One region of the Rhodococcus sp. 2H158 genome, then DNA from elsewhere that is predicted to be linked to it. Evidence: predicted binding sites of a transcription regulator. Region 1 holds the regulator's gene; each other region holds the start of a gene.
What was found. The regulator LexA, encoded in region 1, represses DNA repair genes until DNA is damaged. The targets are predictions, from matches to a motif close to CGAACANNTGTTCG.
Positions count from the first base shown of each region.

Region 1 (3,270 bases):
ACTGGGTGGCCGCCGCGACGGCCGTGGTCCTCGCCTTCTCGCCGAAGTTCGGTGCCCTCGTCTTCACCGTCCCGGACGGCGTGCTCGGCGGCGCCACCCTGGTCCTGTACGGCCTGATCGGCATCCTCGGCGTGCGGATCTGGATGGAGGCGAAGGTCGACTTCACCGATCCGGTCAACCTCACGGTGGCCGCCGCCGCGCTCGTGGCCGGGATCGGCGACCTCACCCTCACCGTCGGCTCCGTCGAACTCGGCGGCATCGCGTGGGGCTCGATCGGCATCCTGATCGCCTACCCGCTCCTGCGGCGGTTGGCGGACCTGCGCCGCCGACCGCCCGGCGTGTCCGGTCACAAATAACGCTCGTTCCTGTCAGCGTCAGACCCGTCCTCCGATGTCTACCGTGAGCGTGACGCACGTCATCGGATACAGGAGCGCACATGGAACGCACCCTCTTCGAGCCCGAGCACGAACTTTTCCGCGAGTCGTACCGGAAGTTCCTCGAGCAGGAGGTGGCTCCCTTCCACGAGCAGTGGGAGCAGGACAAGATCGTCGACCGTGAGGTCTGGAAGAAGGCAGGCGCGCAGGGCTTCCTGGGCATGGCCGTGCCCGAGGAGTACGGCGGCGGCGGTGTCGAGGACTTCCGCTACAACACGATCGTCACCGAGGAGACCACGCGCGGAGGTTTCAGCGGCATCGGTTTCATGCTGCACAACGACGTCGTGGCGCCGTACCTGCTGAAGCTGGCGAACGAGGAGCAGAAGCAGCGCTGGCTGCCGGGATTCTGTTCCGGCGAGATCATCACCGCGATCGCGATGACCGAGCCCGGCACGGGCAGCGACCTGCAGGGCATCAAGACCCGCGCGGTGCGGGACGGCGACGAGTGGATCCTCAACGGTTCCAAGACCTTCATCACCAACGGCATCAACGCGGACCTGGTGATCGTCGTCGCCTGCACCGACCCGGACAAGGGGGCGCAGGGCTTCTCGCTCCTCGTCGTCGAGCGCGGGATGGCCGGCTTCGAGCGCGGCCGCAATCTCGACAAGATCGGCCTCGCGGCGCAGGACACCGCCGAACTGCACTTCACCGACGTGCGGGTGCCCGCCGCCAACCTCCTCGGTGAGGAGGGCCTGGGCTTCATCTACCTGATGCAGAACCTGCCGCAGGAGCGCCTGTCGATCGCCGTGGTGGCGGCGGCGGCGATGGAGGCCGTGCTCGAGGACACGATGCAGTACTGCCGCGACCGCAAGGCGTTCGGCAAGTCGATCGGCAGCTTCCAGAACACCCGGTTCGAGCTGGCCGAGCTGGCCACCGAGACCACCCTCGCGCGCGTGTTCGTGGACAGGTGCATCGAGCAGCTCAACGCCGGAACCCTGAGCGTGCAGGAGGCGGCGATGGCCAAGTACTGGACCACCGACAAGCAGGTCGAGCTGATCGACCGGTGCCTGCAGTTGCACGGCGGTTACGGCTACATGCGCGAATACCCGGTCGCGAAGGCGTATCTCGACGCCCGCGTGCAGAAGATCTACGGCGGCACCAACGAGATCATGAAGGACATCATCGGCCGCGGCCTGAATCTCTGACCGGCCTCGGGGCACCGGTCCCGGCCCGGAACGAGCACGGGCGGCGCCGCGATCCGCGGCGCCGCCCGAGCGCGTTCGCAGGGAGCGACGTCAGAGCTTGCGGATCACGGTGACGACCTTGCCCAGGATGACGGCGTCGTTGCCCGGAATCGGTTCGAACATCGGGTTGTGCGGCATCAGCCACACGTCGTTCTTCACGCGCTTGAACGTCTTCACGGTCGCTTCGCCGTCGAGCATGGCGGCGACGATATCGCCGTTGTCCGCGACGTTCTGCTGGCGCACCACCACCCAGTCACCGTCGCAGATGGCCGCGTCGACCATCGATTCGCCGACGACCTTGAGCAGGAACAGCGATCCCTGCCCCACCAGTTCTCTCGGGAGCGGGAACACGTCCTCGACGGACTCCTCCGCCAGGATCGGACCACCCGCCGCGATCCTGCCCAGCACGGGAACCATGGCGGCCGGCGTCGCGGACTCGGCGGCGGTGTCGACCCCGTCCATCGGCTGCGCTTGCGGGGCCGCTGGCTGCGGATCGTCGAGGCCGCGCACGTCCACTGCCCGGGGGCGGTTCGGATCGCGCCGGAGGAAGCCCTTGCGTTCGAGGGTGCGCAACTGGTGCGCCACCGACGAGGTGGAGTTGAGGCCCACCGCGTCACCGATCTCGCGGATGCTCGGAGGGTAGCCCCGTTCGGTGACCGATTCGCGGATCACCTCGAGGACGCGGCGCTGGCGTTCAGTCAGGCCGGCGGCCGGATCGGCGGTGGTCGTCCGGCTCCGCCCGGCCCGGGGATGGCCGTCCGTCATGATCGTGACCTCCGTGCGTCGTGTGTCGGATGTGCTGGATGTGATGGATCGAATCTAGCTCTCCGATGGCCGGTTATCAAACATCTGTTCGAGATTTTCGGCCGGTAGTGCTGACTTTGTCGGAGCGGCGTGGTACACATCGAACACACGTTCTTTCGAACAGGTGATCGAATCATTCTCGCCGTCGATCGAGCGGTGACCGAAGTTCCGCCGCGGGCCCCGGCCCGCGGACGAGCGACACGGAGGCCTCTATGAGGACATCAGCAGTTCGCCGAACCGAATGGAACGACACCGGGCAGTACGACGGTACCGGGCAGTATGACACCGGACGGGACGGCGAGGGCCGGGCACGACGCTCCGCGGCGACGCACCTCGCGCGGCGCCCGCACGAGGCGGCGGACCGGCGGCTGCCGGTCCGGCCGGATCCGGGGGTGGTGGACTACCGGCGCGCTCCGGTCCGGGTCTCGCGCGTCCCGCACCGGCCCGCCGGGACCGCGCAGTCCGGCCTGCGCACCGTACTGGCGACGGCCCTGCTGACCGCGGTCGCGACCGCGGGACTGCTCGGGATTGCCCACCTGCGCACCAGCCAGGTCGCGGCCGGGGCCACACGTACCGACGTCACCGTCGTGCAGGTGGGGGAGTCGCTCGGCGACGTCGCGGCGCGGGTGGCTCCGGCTTTGCCCCGCCCCGAGGCGATCGAGCGGATCCGCGAACTCAATGCCATGTCGGACGGCCGTCTGCGGGACGGCCAGGCCCTGCTCGTTCCGGCCTCCGTGCCGCGGTGAACCGGCATGGACGGGCGGGTACCGGATCCGGCCGACGACCCGGGTATGCAGGTATTGTCGACTCTTGTCAGTCACACCACCTCGTGTGGTCGCGCCGAGAGC
Region 1 covers NZ_JBSNCE010000009.1:146,489-149,758, reverse strand. The annotation lists gene ACWPOB_RS11120 (uracil-xanthine permease family protein) at 1-356, shown strand, start outside; gene ACWPOB_RS11115 (acyl-CoA dehydrogenase family protein) at 437-1,579, shown strand; gene lexA (transcriptional repressor LexA) at 1,670-2,383, opposite strand; gene ACWPOB_RS11105 (LysM peptidoglycan-binding domain-containing protein) at 2,635-3,168, shown strand.

Region 2 (3,270 bases), on a different contig from region 1:
CACGGACTCGGCAGATCTCGCCACTGTTGCTGCTCCTGATCGTCGACTGGCACCGCCGCCTCCGCGGCGGGGCACGGTCAGCCTAGTGGGCGACGATCAGGACGTGGGATCGGGCAACACGCGCAGGTGGCCACGACGGCCGGTGCGGGCCGTGGGCGGCGCGGCCAGCGCCGTGGGGACACCGGAATCGGTGTCGTCGGAGTCGGTTCGGCCACGCTCGCCGAGACCGGCCTCACGCACCGCCTCGGCCAGGGCGGTCAGGTCGTCCTCGTCCGGAGTGCCGGTGGTGAAGGCACCCTCGTACCGGACCAGCTCCCACCCCTTCGGCGCGGTGATCCGCGAGCCGTGCGATTCGCACAGATCCCACGAGTGCGGCTCGGCGACCGTCGCCAGCGGACCGACGACCGCGGTGGAGTCCGAGTACACGTAGGTCAGCGTCGCAACAGCAGGGTTCTTGCACCCAGGCCGGCAGCATCGACGCAGTGATCTCACAGTCGGAGAGTAGCGCGCCGTCCGCCCGGGGACTATCCGGACACACCGGAGAACCCGGTTCGGATTTTCGTGTCGTACTGTCCAGAGCATGCACCGATCGCGCCGTTCCCGCCCCGTGACGTCCCGCTCGGTCGCGCGACGCGGCCGCGGCGTGCGCGGGCCGTTGTTCCCGCACGAGCTGCCGGCGTGGCGCTCGCGGGCGGAGAAGTTCGATCTGCTCGTGCTGGGGGCGTTCGCCCCGATCGACGCGCAGTGGCACGACCGGCTGACCAAGCTCGACATCGCCGTCGACGAGGTGCCCAAGATCCGCGCCCTCGACCCCGACTCGGTGAACTGGCCGTCAGAGGTGGTCGCGGACGGTCCGGTGCCGCTGTCGCGGCTCGTGCCCGCGGGGATCGACCGTCGCGGCGCCGCGACGCGGGCCCGGATCGTGCTCTTCCGCCGCCCGCTCGAACTGCGGGCGAAGGATCCCGAGGATCTCACCGATCTGGTGCACGACGTGCTCGTGCACCAGGTCGCCACCTACCTCGGCGTGGAGCCCGAGGTCATCGACCCCGAGCTCGGCGGCTTCGACGAGGACTGACGTCCTCAGACGATGCCGCGCTTGAGGCGCCGGCGCTCCCGCTCCGACAGACCGCCCCAGATGCCGAAGCGCTCGTCGTTGGCCAGCGCGTATTCGAGACACTCGTCCCGGACCTCGCAGCCCAAGCAGATCCGCTTCGCCTCCCGGGTCGATCCGCCCTTCTCGGGGAAGAACGCCTCGGGATCCGTCTGCGCGCACAGCGCGCGTTCCTGCCACTGTTCGTCGCCACCGTCGGACGGGTCGCCGAAACCATCGATCAGGCTGAGCACGGGTCGCGCGGGCGCGTCCCCCCCGATGCCGTCGATGTCGTCCCGAACGTCCTCGCCTGCAGTGTCGATGCCTGCAGTGTCGATCCGAGAGCTCTCGAACCATTCGCGCTCGTCGGCCATCGTTCGCCTCCTCACCTGCAGCGCTGCCACTCTCGTCGAAACCGGCCCACTCCGCGCCATCCCGGTCGAACATGCGTTCGAATGCAGTTCACCACAACCGATCTCGGCCCCGGTTCACTGGAAATGACACTTATGTGATTAGACACGTGGGGCGTGTCGCGGTCAAGCCGAGCGGCGCCGCTGCCTTACCATCCGGGGTTCTCCACCGTGCCGCTGCGCACCCGCCGCCCGGGCGCGCAGGCACCCCGGCAGCCCACCCGGCGCACCGCCTAGGCTTGCCCTGTGAACGTGACTGTATTGGTCGGCGGCGTCGGAGGTGCGCGTTTTCTCACCGGCGTGCGCCGGCTCCTCGGCATCGAACCCGGCCGCGACCTCGACCCCGACGCCGCACACCGGGTCACCGCGATCGTCAACATCGGCGACGACGTCTGGATGCACGGGCTGCGGATCTGCCCCGACCTGGACACGTGCATGTACACCCTCGGCGGCGGGATCGACACCGAACGCGGATGGGGCCGGGCCGACGAGACCTGGCACGCGAAGGAGGAGCTGGCGGCGTACGGCGCCACACCCGACTGGTTCGGTCTCGGCGACCGCGACATCGCGACCCACCTGCTGCGCACCCAGTTGCTGGGCGCCGGATACCCGCTCTCGGCCGTGACCGAGGCCCTGTGCGACCGGTGGAAGCCCGGCGTCACCCTGCTCCCGGTCTCCGACGACCGCAGCGAGACCCACGTGGTCATCACCGATCCGGCCGACGGCGAGCAGCGCGCCGTGCACTTCGAGGAATGGTGGGTCCGGCACCGCGCGCAGGTCCCCACGCACAGCTTCGCGCACATCGGCGCCGAGAAGGCCGCCCCCGCTCCCGGGGTGCTCGCGGCGATCGAATCGGCGGACGTGGTGATCCTCGCCCCGTCGAACCCGGTGGTGAGCATCGGCGCGCTCCTCGCGATCCCCGGCCTGCGCGGCGCGCTGCGCACCACGTCCGCGAAGATCGTCGGCCTGTCGCCGGTGATCGACGGAAAGCCGTTGCGCGGCATGGCCGACGCCTGCCTCGACGTGATCGGCGTCGAGTCGACCGCCCAGGGCGTCGGGCGGCACTACGGCGCCCGCAGCGGCGCGGGCCTGCTCGACGGGTGGCTGATCCACTCCACCGACACCGCCGATGTGCCCGGCGTCGAGGTGCGCAGCGTGCCGCTGCTCATGACCGATCCCGACGCGACAGCCGAGATGGCTCGCGCCGCATTGGAACTGGCAGGAGTGACGCCGTGACCATGCCCACCGACACGGCCACCGGGACCGCCGCCGGAGTGCGCGACCACTCCCCCGGGCGGCCGATCGAGATCCTCCCGGTGCCGGGCCTGCCCGAGTTCCGGCCCGGCGACGACCTCGCCGCCGCAGTGGCCACCGCCGCTCCCTGGCTCGCCGACGGGGACGTCCTCGTCGTCACCAGCAAGGTCTTCTCCAAGGTCGAGGGCCGCATCGTCGACGCCCCCACCGACCCCGAGGCCCGCGACGCGCTCCGGCGCCGCCTCGTCGACCAGGAGGCCGTACGCGTGCTCGCCCGCAAGGGCCGCACCCTCATCACCGAGAACCGGCTCGGGATCGTGCAGGCGGCCTCCGGGATCGACGGCTCCAACGTCGCCGCATCCGAACTCGCCCTGCTGCCCGAGGACCCGGACGCGAGCGCCGCGGCGCTGCGGGAGCGCCTGGGGACCCTGCTCGGCGTGACGGTCGCGGTGGTCGTCACCGACACGATGGGCCGGGCCTGGCGCGTCGGCCAGACCGACGCCGCGATCGGTGCGG
Region 2 covers NZ_JBSNCE010000025.1:67,727-70,996, forward strand. The annotation lists gene ACWPOB_RS22310 (phosphomannomutase/phosphoglucomutase) at 1-24, opposite strand, end outside; gene ACWPOB_RS22315 (DUF3499 domain-containing protein) at 97-492, opposite strand; gene ACWPOB_RS22320 (metallopeptidase family protein) at 581-1,075, shown strand; gene ACWPOB_RS22325 (WhiB family transcriptional regulator) at 1,081-1,344, opposite strand; gene cofD (2-phospho-L-lactate transferase) at 1,747-2,736, shown strand; gene ACWPOB_RS22335 (coenzyme F420-0:L-glutamate ligase) at 2,739-3,270, shown strand, end outside.
Region 2: the regulator LexA is predicted to act here: its motif matches at 1,531-1,544, upstream of cofD (2-phospho-L-lactate transferase).

Region 3 (3,270 bases), on a different contig from region 1:
TGCGCCAGCAACATCAGCGCGGTGTCGAGTACGTCCTGGCTCGTGGCCCCGACGTGCACCGCGGCGGCGGGGGCCTGCGCGCGCTCCCGCAGGATCTTCACCAGTGGGATCACCGGATTGCCCCCGGCCGCGGAGAGCCGGCCCAGTTCGGCCGGGTCCAGTTCGCGGGTGAGTTCCCCGGCCGCCGCGGCGACGGCCGTGACGTCGGCGGCGGTGGCGCGACCGTGCTTCTCGGCGGCGCGCGTGATCGCCACCTCGACGTCGAGCAGGGCGGCGATCCACGCCCGGTCGGACAGCAGCGGTGCGAGGTCGCCGGCCCCGAACACGGGGTCGAAGAGGGCACCGCGGGTGTTGTCGGACTGCGCCGGCACGGTCAAGGCACGCTCCCGTCTAGATCGCGAAGAACGGCGTCTCCACACCGTTCGGATCGAGGTCCTGAACGTATACGGTCCAGGCGTAGCCGTCGTCGGACTTGTCGGCGATCAGCTTGTGCCGCTGCGACTCCGGCAGCGCGGTGAGCACCGGGTCGGAGGCGTGCGCGGCGAGGTCCTCCGGGAAGTACATGCGGGTGCAGAGGCGGTCGAGCATGCCGCGCGCGAAGATCCCGACGTTCAGGTGCGGCGCCTCGTCGGCCTCGGTGTCGGACTCGTGGGCGCCGGGCTTGACCGTGTGGATCGCGGCGGTGCCGGTGTCGTCGGCGGCGCTGCGGGCGAAGCCGCGGAAGCCCTCGGCGCCGAACCGGCCCTCGGCGTCGGCCTGCCAGGTCTCGACCATGGCGTCGGCGATCGGCTCGCGGTTCCCGTCGATCACGGTGATGCGCACGGTGATCCGGCCGGGGGTGTCGGCGGGGACGACGTCCGCGCCGTCGGCCCACTCGAGGCCGATCTTCCAGTACGGACCGACGGTCTGCGACGGCGTGGGGCCGAAGGCGGCGGTGCTCTGGTCGCCCGGGGTGACGGGGTAACGAGGAGCGAACTCACTCATCGTCGTCCTCCTCGTTCTCGAAGGGGGTGGCCTCGCGTCCGCGCAGGACGATGTCGAAGCGGAAGCCGAGGGCCCAGTTGTCGACGGTGGCGTCGTAGTCGAAGACGCTGACCATCCGGTGCCGCGCCTCGGCAGGCACCGCGTTGTAGATGGGGTCCTGGAAGAACATCGGGTCGTCGGGGAAGTACATCTGGGTGACGAGCCGCTGCGTGAACGCCGTGCCGAACAACGAGAAGTGGATGTGGGCGGGACGCCAGGCGTTGTGGTGGTTGCGCCACGGGTAGGCCCCGGGCTTGACGGTGGTGAACCGGTATCGGCCCGCCGCGTCGGTGACGCAGCGGCCGACGCCGTTGAAGAACGGGTCCAGCGGGGCGGGCCAGTTGTCGTCGACGTGCCGGTAGCGGCCGGCGGCGTTGGCCTGCCACACCTCGAGCAGCGCGTGGGGGACGGGCTTGCCGTCGCCGTCGAGGACGCGGCCGTGCACGATGATCCGCTGGCCGGCGGCCTCGCCGCCGTTGGCGATGCTCAGGTCGGCGTCCCCCTCCTGCACGCGGTCCTCGCCGAGGACCGGCCCGGTGAGCTCGCCGAGCCGCTGCGGGACGAGCGTCAGCGGCTGCGCCGGACGGCGCCGCGCGGTGGTCCTGTAGTCGGGGAAGTCGAGCGGCGGGTGCACGCCTTCGGGGCGGGCGAAGCGCGGCGGCAGGTGAAGCATGGGACCTCGGTGTTCGATGCGTGTTCGCGATATGGACGGAGGGACGCTATGCGTACGAGGCTAGTGGGTCGTCCTGGCCGAATCAATATTCGGAAATGAAACAGTCCCGAAATGGTTCGTACTACGGACGAGGGTTCACATTACGCACAACTACCGCTATCGTAGAGGCATGGACAAAGTCGTTGCCACCGCCGCCGAGGCCGTAGCCGACATCCCGAACGGCGTCACCATCGCCGTGGGCGGATTCGGTCTGGTCGGCGTTCCGGAAATCCTGATCAACGCGCTGCTCGAACAGGGCGCCACCGACCTCGAGACGGTCAGCAACAACTGCGGCACCGACGGCTTCGGCCTCGGGGTGCTGCTGGAGAAGGGCCGCATCCGCCGCACCATCTCCTCCTACGTCGGCTCCAACAAGGAGTTCGCGCGGCAGTACCTCTCCGGCGAACTCGAGGTGGAGCTGACCCCGCAGGGCACCCTCGCGGAGCGGCTGCGCGCCGGCGGCGCCGGCATCCCCGCGTTCTTCACCCCCGCGGGCGTCGGCACCCAGGTCGAGGAGGGTGGCCTGCCGCTGCGCTACGACGGCAAGGGCGGTATCGCCGTCGCGTCCCCGCCGAAGGAGACCCGCGAGTTCGACGGCGAGACCTACGTCATGGAACGCGGAATCGTCGCCGACTACGCCCTGGTCCACGCCTGGAAGGGCGACCGGCACGGCAACCTCGTCTACCGCACGAGCGCCCGCAACTTCAACCCGCCCGCCGCCACGTCGGGCCGCATCACCATCGCGCAGGTCGAGCACCTCGTCGAACCCGGCGAGCTCGACCCCAACGAGATCCATACCCCCGGCATCCACGTCCAGCGCGTCGTGCACGTCGGCCCCGTCACTGTCGGCATCGAGAATCGGACGGTCCGTTCATGACCCAGGCAGCCACCACCATCCAGAAGCTCACCCGTGAGCAGATGGCCGCGCGCGTGGCCGCGGAACTCTCGGACGGCCAGTACGTCAACCTCGGCATCGGCATGCCGACCCTGGTGCCCAACTACCTCGACCCGGACGTCGAGGTGATCCTGCACTCGGAGAACGGCGTGCTCGGTGTCGGGCCGTATCCGACCGAGGACGAGCTCGACCCCGAGCTCATCAACGCCGGCAAGGAGACCATCACGGTCATCCCCGGGGCTTCGTTCTTCGACTCGGCGGAGTCCTTCGGCATGATCCGCGGCGGTCAGATCGACGTCGCCGTCCTCGGCGCGATGCAGGTCTCCGCCAAGGGCGACATCGCCAACTGGATGATTCCCGGCGCGATGGTCAAGGGCATGGGCGGCGCGATGGACCTCGTCCACGGCGCCAAGCGCGTCATCGTGATGATGGAGCACGTCACCAAGAAGGGCGAGCCCAAGATCTTCGAGGAGTGCACCCTGCCGCTCACCGGCAAGCACTGCGTCCAGCGGATCATCACCGACATGGCGGTCATCGACGTCACCGACGAGGGCCTGAAGCTCGTCGAGACCGCGCCCGGCGTGAGTGTCGATGACGTCGTGGCCGCGACCGCCGCGAAGCTCATCGTCTGACCCTTCCT
Region 3 covers NZ_JBSNCE010000038.1:18,494-21,763, reverse strand. The annotation lists gene ACWPOB_RS26165 (lyase family protein) at 1-377, opposite strand, end outside; gene pcaG (protocatechuate 3,4-dioxygenase subunit alpha) at 391-984, opposite strand; gene pcaH (protocatechuate 3,4-dioxygenase subunit beta) at 977-1,696, opposite strand; gene ACWPOB_RS26150 (CoA transferase subunit A) at 1,866-2,612, shown strand; gene ACWPOB_RS26145 (CoA transferase subunit B) at 2,609-3,262, shown strand.
Region 3: the regulator LexA is predicted to act here: its motif matches at 1,775-1,788, upstream of ACWPOB_RS26150 (CoA transferase subunit A).